Regions from separate parts of the Rahnella sp. CFA14(1/10) genome, predicted to be linked through region 4. Evidence: predicted binding sites of a transcription regulator. Region 4 holds the regulator's gene; each other region holds the start of a gene.

Region 1 (3,183 bases), on a different contig from region 4:
GCCAGGTTCGCCTTTGATCAGCACGTATTGGATCACGCCGTCTTTGTTCAGATCCCAGGCCGGATTAGCTTTCCAGTGTTTAGCAATCAGCTCACCCTGAATAACGCCAGATTCCTTAGAGTCAGTCCCGACGTAATAGGCTTTGTCGTAGCTGTCTAAATCTTTACGGGAAGGTTCTTTGTTATAGAAAACGACAGGAATGCCGGCACCGCGGGCTTTTTCAATGATTACCGGGGCAGCAGCCGGGTCAACCAGGTTAATGGCCAACGCTTTAACACCCTTCGCCAGCATAACGTCAACCTGGTCGTTCTGCGTGGACTGGCTGTTTTGCGAGTCATTCATCAGCAGTTGCACATCTGGAGACGCTTTCGCATCTTTCTCAATGGCTTTGCGAACTTCGGACATGAAGTTGTCGTCATATTTGTAGATGGTGACGCCGATTTTAGTATCAGCAGCATGTGCGGCAAAACCAAACATCATGCTTGCAGCCAGAGTCGCCAGGGTGAAGACCTTCTTATTCATTTGTATCTCCGGTTATGTAGGGTGTTACAGAATTTGGCACCGGAAATCCTTGCGGGAGCAGTACAGCTCCACATCATGATTGTGGGTGCCTGCCATCCTTGACTTATAACGTCCTGACTCGCTGTGTAACAAGTCCGGCAAACCGGACCCAAATTGAATCATATTGAAAACGAATGAATCATAATGTGGGCGATGTTAATAAACTGTGAAAGTTCTCACAGATTGAAAACGGTTACATCGCGTTATTTGATCAAAAGGTGACGGGTGCCACATTTTGCCACGGTGCTACCGAATGGCGTCTGACCAGCGTAGGCATGAAGCAATGCGAAACCCCCGTAGCTAACTGTTCTGCCGCGCCTTTTAACGCCAGCTCCGTGGCAAGCGTCGCCATGGAAACGATGGGATAACGCACGGTAGTCATTTTCGGGCTGGTATAACGGGCAATCGGAATGTCATCGAAACCGATCAGCGAAAAGTCATCAGGAATATTAATTCCGTTTTCTTTCAACACCGCCATCGCCCCGGCAGCCATTGAATCGTTGTAGGTAAACACCGCACTGAGGTGCAGATTGCGCCCGAGCAGTTCCACCATGGCGGCTTCCCCGCCCTGCAGATCGGGCGAACTTTGCGCCCGCCATGCGGCAGGTGGCGCTTCAGCGCTATGATGTGCCTGCGTCATTGCCTGCGAATAGCCCTGATAACGCTGCAAATCGTCTTCAATGCCATGACTTGAACCAATGTAACCGATGCGCTGATGTCCCTGCGACAGTAACAGCCGGGTTGCCATTTCTGCGCCGCTGACGTTATTAAGCCAGACACAGCGGTGTTCGTAGCCCGGAATGACACGGTTAATCAGCACCATACCCGACACCTGATCCATAAACTGCGAAAGCTCGTCATCACCCAGTGCCTTAGAATGCACAATGAGCGCGTTACAGCGTTGACGAATCAAAACCTCAATGGCGTGCCTTTCTTTTTCGGCAATATGATAGCTGTTACCTATCAGGACATATTTCTGATGTTGCTGCGCGACAGTATCAACGGCTTTCACCAGTGCCCCAAAAAACGGGTCTGAAACATCCATAACCACAACGCCGATAGTATCGCTGCTTTGCGTGGCCAGTGCCTGCGCATTGGCATTAGGACGGTATCCCAGCGTGGCGACAGCCTGTAGCACCTGCTCGCGCGCCTCTTTGCTGGCAATGGTCGGATTGTTCAGAACGCGTGACACGGTGGCGACAGAAACCCCCGCCAGCCGGGCGACATCACGAATTGTGACCATGCGTCGCTCCGTGATCAGTCAGGGAATGGTACGGAGGAATACGGAAATTTTTGACCCAGGAAGTAAAAAAACCAGACAAAGAGAAGCGAGGTGAAGTGCGCATGGCGTTTCCTTTTTTAGTGTAGTGGTCATCGGAGTGGCACGACCGCTATCCTAAACATTTTGCGAAAACGCCTGCGTGAATCTCGTCACAGGAAAGAAAACGTTTACATACAAATCTGCAACCTTCATCCCAAATCTATCATTTAGGATGATGTAACGTCATCGGGTTCAGGCTGTTTTCAGTTCTACGCCGGAGGCTTTGATGGTGAGTTTCCGCCACAGCCACTCCACCGGTCCCTGCCGGAAATGACGCAACCACAGCACTGTCACCAGCAAATTACATACCCAGATCAGCGGCACCAGCGCCACCAGTTGCAACCGGTCGAAATGCTGATAGAAACCAAAGGTATTGAAAAATGTGGTACAGATGACAGTCTGCAACAGGTAGTTGGTCAGCGCCATGCGGCCAATCTGCGAAAGCCAGTGCGTCACGCGCCAGCGCGAAATCAGCGGCCAGAAGCCGTAACACAGCGCCAGATAACTCACCGCCTGCATCAGCGAGCCAATCTCACGCGGCACCTGCAACAAAAAACCGCTCCACCGGTAGTCCCAGCCGGTACGATATTGCAGATAAATCGCCGGGATCTGAATCAGTAATGAAAACGGTAACAGCACGGCTGCGACTTTGCGGTAATGGGATGAACGGAATTCACCCTTCAGCCACCCGCTGCGCATCAGGCCGGCACCAATCAGCATGGCGCCCGCCAGTTCCCAGCCGTATTGCGCGCCGATCGCCAGCAAACTGGACGACAACAGATCGAGCCGGTTCTGAATCGCCTCCCACCCGCCTTTCAGTCGCCAGTATTGCTCATACTGAATTTCCGCCGGCCCCGGAAGCCAGAAGCTGCCAGGTTTTGGTGAGGAAATAAATCCCAGCATTGCCAGCACAGCCACACCGATCAGATACAAAATAATGCCCGTTGATATCAGCGACTGGCTGCTGCGCCCTTCCCGCACCATCCGCCAGCACACCAGACCAATCAGCCCGTAAGACAGCAAAATATCGCCGTCCCATAACAACGTGGCATGGAGAAAACCGCACAATAATAAAATTGACAACCGCGCCTGGATCCAGTGTTTGCCGCGTGGCAGTAATAAATACAGGCCACCGCCAAACAGCATGGCGAACATCATCAGGAACTTGCCCTGCGCCACAGCGTCAAGCACCGCCCAGGTCCAGGTGTCAGAAGCAGAAGGTGTCCCGGCAAATGCCGGATTCAGATAAGCGGCTTTCGGCAAACCGAAGGCGCTGATATTGAGCAGAAGAATGCCAAAAA
Region 2 (3,183 bases), on a different contig from region 4:
CCGGACGTCTGGCGGAACAGCCACGAAATGGCGGTAAAGTGCGTGCTGTCGTCGGAATGTTGAAAGACAAAGATATTGCCGGTACGCTGGCTTGCCTGTCGCCTCAGGTGGACGAATGGTATTGCGCGCCGCTGGAAGGTCCGCGCGGGGCCAGTGTTGAAGAGCTGACGGCACACCTGCCGCAGGCGCACCAGTTTGACGATGTGGAGTCTGCCTGGAAACAGGCTATGCAGGAGGCTGCTCCTCAGGATATTGTGATTGTCTGCGGCTCGTTCCATACCGTAGCTCACGTAATGGATGCTATAGACACGGGGAAAACCAGTGGCAAGTAAGTTTCAAAATCGTCTGGTCGGGACGGTCATTCTGGTGGCGCTGGGCGTCATTATTTTGCCCGGTTTACTCGACGGCAAGAAAAAGCATTACGAAGACGAATTTGCGTCTATTCCATTGGTGCCAAAACCGGGTGATGTTGAGGAACAGGACTCGGTGCCACCGGTCACGCAATCTTTGCCGGCTCAGCCACCGGAAGGTGCGGATCAGGCGATGAACGGTGCTGCGCAGGAGTCGGAAGGTTCGGCGAATAACACGAATGCCGCGAATAAGGGCAATGTTGCACCGGGCAATACCACGATAGAAGCACCGCCGGTCACCACATTGCCTGAGCAGAAAAAAACGGTGCAGACTGCACCGGTAAAACCTGCGGCGCAGAAACCTAAAGTCATCGAACCTAAACCGATGGTGGAAGCGAAGCCAACGGTGAAACCGAAGGTCGTCGAGCAACCAAAACCGGTCGAGCAGCCGAAGGCCGTGGCTGAACAGCCAAAACCGGCAGAACAGCCGAAGCCTGCGCCGGAAGAAAAAGCGCCGGCAGGGCAGTCCTACGTGGTGCAGCTTGGCGCACTGAAAAATGCTGCTAAAGCCAATGAGATTGTGGCGAATCTGCGTTTGTCTGGTTTCCGCGCTTATACGGTTCCGTCAACGCCGGTACAGGGGCAGATTACGCGCCTGTACGTCGGGCCGGATGCGTCGAAGCAGAAGCTTGAGGCTTCACTTCCGCAACTGCAACAGCTGAGTGGATTAGGCGGGCAGGTTCGCGCCTATTCTGCTCACTGATTTTGCACCTCCTCCTGCGAAGGGGGAGGTGGCCGTTAAAACATAAAAAATACCACGGAGGGCACAAGCGATTGGTGCCCTTTTTCTATAAGATCCTCTGGTTGAGTTTTTATAGGTTTATGCTGCGATTGAGGTTTTTTTAATCGCTATTATTAATTTGTCTGACCGGCTGATTTCCCCTACGCAAACGTTTTCTTTTTCTGTTAGAATTCGCCGCGAACGGGATGCCGGGGCAGATGTGACTGGATTAGACACTGGAATAGTTAATGGTCTGGATTGATTACGTCATTATTGCGGTTATCGGATTTTCTGCTTTAGTCAGTTTAATCCGTGGCTTTGTTCGTGAGGCTTTATCGCTGGTAACCTGGGCTTGCGCCTTTTTTGTTGCCAGCCATTATTACCCTTACCTCGCCATCTACTTCACACGTTTCGAAGATGAATTAGTTCGAAACGGGATCGCAATTGCCATCTTGTTCATCGCGACGTTGATCGTAGGTGCAATTGTCAACTATGTGATTGGTTCACTGGTTGAAAGAACCGGGTTGTCCGGCACTGACAGGGTGTTAGGTGTGTGCTTCGGCGCACTGCGTGGGGTGTTGATCGTTTCCGCGATGCTGTTCTTCCTCGATACTTTTACCGGTTTTTCGCAAAGTGAAGACTGGAAACAATCCCAGTTGATCCCACAATTCAGTTATATCATCAGGTGGTTCTTTGACTACCTGCAGAGCACGTCGAGTTTCTTGCCAAAACATATTTAGTTCTGGCAGCGCTGAAGAGGAAAAGACAACATGTGCGGTATTGTCGGTATCGCCGGTTTCATGCCGGTAAACCAGTCGATTTATGACGCGTTAACGGTGTTACAACACCGTGGTCAGGATGCCGCAGGCATCACCACCATCGACGCGAATAATAACTTCCGTTTACGTAAAGCCAATGGCCTGGTGAAGGATGTTTTCGAAGCCCGCCATATGCAACGCTTACAGGGCAACATGGGTATAGGCCATGTGCGCTACCCAACGGCTGGCAGTTCCAGCGCTTCAGAAGCTCAACCTTTTTACGTCAACTCTCCGTTCGGCATCACCCTTGCCCATAACGGTAACCTGACCAATGCTCACGAATTGCGAAGCAATCTGTTCGAAGGCCAACGCCGTCATGTGAACACCACTTCCGATTCTGAGATTTTGCTGAATATCCTGGCGAGTGAGTTGGATCGTTTCCAGCACTATCCGCTGGAAGCTGACAACATTTTTGCTGCGGTTGCTGCAGTGAATCTGAAAATCCGCGGTGCTTACGCTTGTGTGGCGATGATCATCGGTCATGGCATGCTGGCGTTTCGTGACCCGCATGGCATTCGTCCGCTGGTGATTGGTAAACGTACGCTGGCAGATGGTCGTAATGAGTACATGGTGGCCTCTGAGAGCGTGGCACTTGATACGCTGGGCTTTGAATTCCTGCGTGACGTTGCGCCGGGCGAAGCGGTGTACATCACTGAAAAAGGTCAGCTGTTCACCCGTATGTGTGCTGAGAACCCGCAGTACAATCCTTGCCTGTTCGAATACGTCTATTTTGCACGTCCGGATTCCTTCATCGACAAAATTTCCGTCTACAGCGCCCGCGTACGTATGGGTGAAAAGCTGGGCGCGAAAATTGCCCGTGAATGGGAAGACATGGATATCGACGTGGTGATCCCGATCCCGGAAACTTCCTGCGATATCGCGCTGGAAATTGCCCGTATTTTGGATAAACCGTACCGTCAGGGGTTTGTAAAAAACCGCTATGTGGGCCGTACCTTCATCATGCCGGGTCAGCAGGAGCGCCGTAAATCAGTACGACGTAAACTGAACGCTAACCGCGCTGAGTTCCGTGATAAAAATGTCTTACTGGTCGATGATTCCATCGTGCGTGGTACCACCTCTCAGCAGATTGTTGAGATGGCGCGTGAAGCCGGGGCAAAACGCGTTTATCTGGCCTCTGCGGCACCGGAAATCCGCTTCCCGAATGTTTACGGTATCGATATGCCAAGCGCGAACGAGCTGATTGCCCATGGCCGTGAAGTCAGTGAAATCAATC
Region 3 (3,183 bases), on a different contig from region 4:
TGTTCCAGTTGCGGCAGGCTTTCCTGCGCGTTTTTCACTTCACCGGCAAACGCATGCACCGCGCCGTTTTCCGCGGCGTGCAACCACTGAACCGGGGCAGGGTGTCCGCGCTGTGCCAGTGTGTTGAGCATGCCTAACATTGGCGTCTGACCGACACCGGCGGATATCAGCGCCACCGGCGTGATATCGCTGATGTCCATAAAGAAATCACCGTGCGGGGCGGCGAGATGAATAATATCGCCCGGTTGCGCGAAATTATGCAGGAAGTTGGACACCGCACCTTGCCCTTCGCGTTTTACCGCGATGCGGTAGCTTTTGCCATTCGGTGCCTGCGTCAGAGAATACTGACGGATTTCCTGATTTTCCAGTGAAGCATCACGAATATACACCGCCAGATATTGCCCCGGTTTGAAGTCCGCCACCGGTTTACCATCGACAGGCTCCAGCACGAAAGAGGTAATGAGCTCACTTTGCGGTTGTTTTTCGGCAATACGGAATTCACGCGTACCGTGCCAGCCACCGGTTTTTTCTGCACTGTCCTGATAAATTTCAGCTTCACGGTTGATAAACACATCCGCCAGCACGCCATAGGCTTTGCCCCACGCATCCAGCACTTCCTGGCCCGGACTGAACATTTCATCCAGCGTTGCCAGCAGGTGAGTCCCGACAATATTGTATTGCTCAGGCTGAATGGTAAAACTGGTGTGTTTCTGCGCGATGCGCTCCACGGCAGGCAGCAGCGCCGCCAGGTTTTCAATATTGGCGGCGTAAGCGCAGATGGCATCGAACAGCGCCTGACGCTGATCGCCGTTGCGCTGGTTGCTCATATTAAAGATGTCTTTCAGCTCGGGGTTATGTGTGAACATGCGGTCATAGAAGTGTGCGGTCAGTTTCGGGCCAGTCGCAGCGAGCAAAGGGATAGTGGATTTAACGGTGGCGATAGTGGCTGAATCAAGCATGGTGAACTCCGGCTCTGTGAGAATTTTATATAACATGTATTTAAAATACATGTTATATAAACCGACTATTGCTGTAAACCCCCCTAAAGGGGTAAGGGCTTTCCCCCGCAGGGGCCGGGTCACAAAGCTGAAATTTGTGCATGACCGGGTGAATAAATATCTCTTGATTATGGGCAGAGGTTCGCAGATCAAAGCCTTGCTGTATCTGGAGCCAATCGTTTGCCTAAAAACCTCAAACTGACCCTATCCGAAGGCCGCTTAAACATTTACACTGTGGCGCAGAACCCGGAAGGGGCTTTTTTTTAGTTTGTTGAGTCAGGAGATGCGGATGTTAAAGCGTGAAATGAACATTGCCGATTATGATGCTGAGCTGTGGGCAGCAATGGAAAAAGAAGTTGTTCGTCAGGAAGAACATATCGAGCTGATTGCGTCAGAAAACTATACCAGCCCGCGTGTCATGCAGGCTCAGGGTTCGCAACTGACCAACAAATATGCCGAAGGCTATCCGGGCAAACGTTATTATGGTGGCTGTGAATACGTCGACATCGTAGAACAACTGGCCATCGACCGTGCAAAAGAATTGTTCGGTGCAGATTTCGCCAACGTTCAGCCGCACTCCGGCTCACAGGCAAATTTCGCGGTGTATACCGCATTGCTGCAACCGGGCGACACTATTCTGGGGATGAACCTTGGCCATGGTGGTCACCTGACTCACGGTTCACCGGTTAACCTTTCCGGCAAACTGTATAACGTGGTGCCTTATGGCATCGACGAAAGCGGCGATATCGATTACGAAGACGTGAAACGTCAGGCCGAAGCGCATAAACCAAAAATGATCATCGGCGGCTTCTCCGCATTCTCCGGTATCGTTGACTGGGCAAAAATGCGTGAAATTGCCGACAGCGTTGGTGCTTACTTCTTCGTTGATATGGCACACGTTGCCGGTCTGATTGCTGCAGGCGTTTACCCGAACCCGGTTCCTCACGCACATATCGTGACCACCACCACGCACAAAACGCTGGCCGGTCCACGCGGCGGTCTGATTCTGGCGAAAGGCGGTGACGAAGAGTTCTATAAAAAACTCAATTCCGCTGTCTTCCCGGGTGGCCAGGGCGGCCCGCTGATGCACGTGATTGCCGGTAAAGCAGTCGCACTGAAAGAAGCGATGGAGCCTGAGTTCAAAGCTTACCAGCAACAGGTGGCTAAAAACGCACAGGCCATGGTGGCTGTGGTGCTGGAACGCGGCTACAAAGTGGTATCCGGCGGCACACACAACCATCTGTTCCTGATGGATCTGGTGGATAAAAACCTGACCGGTAAAGAAGCGGATGCTGCACTGGGCCGCGCTAACATCACTGTGAACAAAAACAGCGTGCCTAACGATCCGAAGAGCCCGTTTGTGACTTCCGGTGTGCGTATCGGTACACCAGCCGTCACCCGTCGCGGTTTCAAAGAAGCCGAAGCGCGTGAACTGGCTGGCTGGATCTGTGACGTGCTGGACAACGTGAACGATGAAGCAACCATCGAACGCGTTAAACAGAAAGTGCTCGACATCTGTGCACGCTTCCCGGTTTACGCGTAATATTTGCGAAGCCGTTAAGCTGCGAAAACCCGCTCCGGCGGGTTTTTTTATGGGCATGTATCAGAATTTGTGAGCTGGCAGACATTCCTGAAGTCAGAAAGCGTCTGCGGATTGCTAGCGATTGTGAGCTTTGTCAAAGTATTGGCCTCACACCGGAGGATTTATGGAATTGCGTTCCACGCGCTGGCTTGCACTCAGTTATTTCACCTACTTTTTCAGTTACGGTATTTTTCTTCCCTTCTGGGGCTTGTGGCTCAAAGGCGAGGGGATCTCCTCCGAAAGCATCGGCCTGCTGCTCGGTGCCGGTCTGGTCGCCCGCTTTCTCGGCACGCTCATCATTTCTCCCTCCATCAAAGACCCTTCTTACCTTATTACCGGTCTGCGTATTCTGGCGCTGCTTACGCTGGCGTTTGCCGTCGGTTTCTGGTTTGGCAACGGCTGGGCATGGCTGATGATTAACATCGCCGGATTCAGTCTGTTCTTCGGTCCGCTGGTGCCGCTGACCGATGCGCTGGCAGGTACGCTACAACGGCAGATCAATATGGATTATGGCAAGGTGCGCGTCTGGGGTTCCATTGCCTTTGTGATTGGTTCGGCGGTCACAGGCAAACTGGTCGAGGTGTATGGCCATAACGCGATTCT
Region 4 (3,183 bases):
CAGCGGGAAAGGTTTTTGTCGATGAAGCACGGGTTATGACAAAAAAAATGATAGCCACCCGCCGGCAGTGTCAACAGGTGGCGAACGGCTGGCGCGGCGAATTACGTGTGGCGGTCGACCGGATTGTCAAACCCGCACGGACACGGCGTCTGGTGCTCGATTTTTATCGCCATTTTGCGGATACCGAACTCATTATTCACTCGGAAGTGTTTAACGGTGTCTGGGATGCGTTGGTCGACGGGCGTGCAGACGTGGCGATCGGCGCTACGCGCGCGATACCGGTTGGCGGGCGCTTCAGTTTTCGTGATATGGGATTTATGGACTGGCATTGTGTCGTCAGCCCGCAACATCCGCTGGCGCAGCTATCCGGTGCGCTGAACGATGATCAACTGCGACCTTATCCGGCATTGTGCCTGGAAGATACTTCCCGGACATTGCCTAAGCGTGATACCTGGACGCTCGATAACCAGCGGCGTCTGGTCGTGCCGGACTGGACCTGTGCGCTGGAATGCCTGACTGAGGGTTTATGCGTGGGTATGATGCCGGTTCACCGGGTCATGCCGTGGATTGAACAGGGAAAATTACAGGTGCTGGCACTGGAGAATATATTCCCTGACAGCCCGTGCTGCCTGACGTGGGATCAAAGCAATCCTTCACCTTCACTGAGCTGGCTGTTGGAATACATGGGCGATACAGACACCATGAATCAGGAATGGCTGCGCGATTAGAACAAACGCCTGCACAGGCAGGCGTTTGTTATTTGTTAACGACGGTAATCGCGGTACGGGCCGTCGGCGACTGAACGGCGCTCGACCAGTTTCGGATGCACTTCGATGGTCTGGGACTCTTCACGCTTACTGACAATTCTGTCCAGTAACATCGTAAAGGCCATTTCACCCAGACGTTCTTTCGGCTGATGCACGGTTGTCAGCGCCGGGGAGAAGTAACGGGCGTTACGCACATTGTCGTACCCGATCACGGAAATATCCTGAGGAACGCGAAGGCCGAGTTCGTCTGCGGCACAAATTGCACCCATTGCCATCACATCGCCGCCGCAAAATACGGCAGTCGGACGATGCTTCTGCATCAGAATCTTATGCATTGCCTGGTAGCCAGACTCTGGTTCGAAATCACCCTGAACTACCCATTCGTCACGAAGAGGAATATTGGCTTCAGTCAGTGCTTTCACAAAACCCTGGAAGCGGCCGCCGCCGGTATTACGCGCCAGTTGCCCGGGGATCACGCCAATATCACGATGACCGCGTTCAATCAGATAACGACCGGCCATGTAACCACCTTCGAAAGCGTTATCGATAATGCTGTCGGTAAAGTTCTTGCGTGCTTCACCCCAGTCCATGACCACCATGGGAATCGAGCGGTACTCTTCGAGCATATTGAGCAATTCATCAGGGTATTCCGCGCACATCACCAGCAAGCCGTCGACGCGTTTTTGCGCCAGCATTTGCAGGTAGGCCTGTTGTTTCTCCAGGTTATTATGCGAGTTACACAAAATCAGCGTATAGCCTTTGGAGAAGCAGCTGTTTTCCACGGCTTCAATCACTTCGGCAAAATAGGGCGCTTCGCTTGAGGTGGCCAGCAGGCCGATGGTTTTAGTGTTATTGACCTTCAGACTGCGGGCTACAGCACTCGGAGAGTAATGTAACTCTTTGATTGCAAGGAGAACCGCTTCTTTGGTTTCTTCGGCGACGAAACGTGTTTTATTGATGACGTGCGACACGGTTGTAGTGGAAACGCCAGCGCGCTTTGCGACATCTTTAATCGTTGCCATGTAAACAATGACTCCTGAACTCACGTGCTTCAGCACGTTAGCATTATGTTAATCGTTTGCCTGCGAGGATTTAACTGCTGGCTTCTCAAAGGGCAGTGAAATCATTGGGTGGATTCTTCAGAATGAGGCGCGAAATGCTCTCGGGTGAAATCGACCGGCACACAGACGTGTTAACCGACAATTTTCTCTTATAATGCAGGAAAGTGGAAGCAAAATTCTCAGGAACGCATTGTCATTCAACACAAGATTTTAAAGGTTAATTATGAGAAAATGCGTTGGCACACAATGAGTGTGGTATTAAGAAATGCCACAATTTGATCCGAAAGGGGGTTTGATGGACAGCAACCTGAAATTATCGTTGATCACCACGGTATGCGCTTTGCTTATGATTATCGCTTTCAGCTTCACTGCAATAATGAACTGATTCAATAAGTGATCCGCCATAAAAAAGGGCGACGCCTGTCACAGGCGTCGCCCTTTTCAATGTTACGCAGTGACCGTTACCGCCGATGTTCTTCCCTGCAGAAACGCTTCGTTAAATGCTATTCAATGGCTGATTAGCGAACCTTCAGACTTAACGAATTGTTTATTATCGGATCGTTTTAGGGGTCATTACCCGACGTGCGCCTACATAGTGGTCTTGCCAGTAATCATCGCCAAGAGAAGTAATTTTAATGTCTTCGCCCGTTCTTGGAGACTGAATAAACTTGCCGTTGCCAACGTAAACCCCAACATGGTCTGCCGCGCCGCGGTTATTGATTCTGAAGAACACCAGATCACCGCTTTCAAGTTCGCCGCGTTTGACCGGAGCGGCATCGCGCAGGTGATACATTTCATTCGCTGTACGTGGCATTTTTATACGGATCAAATCTTTGTAAGCATAATAAACTAAGCCGCTGCAATCAAAACCGGTATTCGGCGAGGTTCCGCCCCAGCGATACGGTTTTCCTACCTGGTGCATCAGTTTGGTCATGGCCGTTTGCTGAGCATGCTGATAGCGTTTTTTATGTGTTGCACTTAGCGTAATCGGTTTGCTGTCTTCTTCGAATTTCTTACCTTTACGGTGCCGGCCATAGGCTTCTTTTTTACCGGCCTTTTCCGTGCTGTTTTTCGCGAGGGCACGGGTTTTGCTATGTCTCTCTGTTTTGCTCTCGGCCCGCGTGGTCTTGAGTGTCTTTTCTTTTTTACTTTCGGCCCGCGTTTTGGCGCTTCTCTCCGTCGTGGTCTTTCGTTTAACCAGTTCGGTGCTTTTCACTTTCTTCTTCGAATTCTTATCCTGAGTTTTTTGTTCTGTGACGGGCGCGGTTTTCGTTTTTTTACTGTTTTTCGCAGCAACCGTTTTTCGCTTTCGTCGTTCTTCCGGCGCAGCCTGATTAACATGACTTTTACGCTGA

Evidence for each region. Region 4 encodes PurR, which represses purine synthesis genes. Its sites were predicted from a motif close to CANGCAAACGTTTGCNTG; they were not measured.
Region 1: the regulator PurR is predicted to act here: its motif matches at 1,968-1,985, upstream of galS (HTH-type transcriptional regulator GalS).
Region 2: the regulator PurR is predicted to act here: its motif matches at 1,294-1,311, upstream of cvpA (colicin V production protein).
Region 3: the regulator PurR is predicted to act here: its motif matches at 1,168-1,185, upstream of glyA (serine hydroxymethyltransferase).

The regions. Positions count from the first base shown of each region.
Region 1 is NZ_SEWS01000004.1:316,501-319,683, forward strand. Features, by position in the region: gene mglB (galactose/glucose ABC transporter substrate-binding protein MglB) at 1-522, opposite strand, end outside; gene galS (HTH-type transcriptional regulator GalS) at 773-1,804, opposite strand; gene yeiB (DUF418 domain-containing protein YeiB) at 2,075-3,183, opposite strand, start outside.
Region 2 is NZ_SEWS01000008.1:263,176-266,358, forward strand. Features, by position in the region: gene folC (bifunctional tetrahydrofolate synthase/dihydrofolate synthase) at 1-332, shown strand, start outside; gene dedD (cell division protein DedD) at 322-1,113, shown strand; gene cvpA (colicin V production protein) at 1,380-1,871, shown strand; gene purF (amidophosphoribosyltransferase) at 1,902-3,183, shown strand, end outside.
Region 3 is NZ_SEWS01000008.1:56,203-59,385, forward strand. Features, by position in the region: gene hmpA (NO-inducible flavohemoprotein) at 1-959, opposite strand, end outside; gene glyA (serine hydroxymethyltransferase) at 1,288-2,541, shown strand; gene EVX52_RS16490 (3-phenylpropionate MFS transporter) at 2,705-3,183, shown strand, end outside.
Region 4 is NZ_SEWS01000001.1:250,023-253,205, reverse strand. Features, by position in the region: gene punR (DNA-binding transcriptional activator PunR) at 1-728, shown strand, start outside; gene purR (HTH-type transcriptional repressor PurR) at 764-1,789, opposite strand; gene EVX52_RS25730 (YnhF family membrane protein) at 2,094-2,213, shown strand; gene EVX52_RS01195 (C40 family peptidase) at 2,379-3,183, opposite strand, start outside.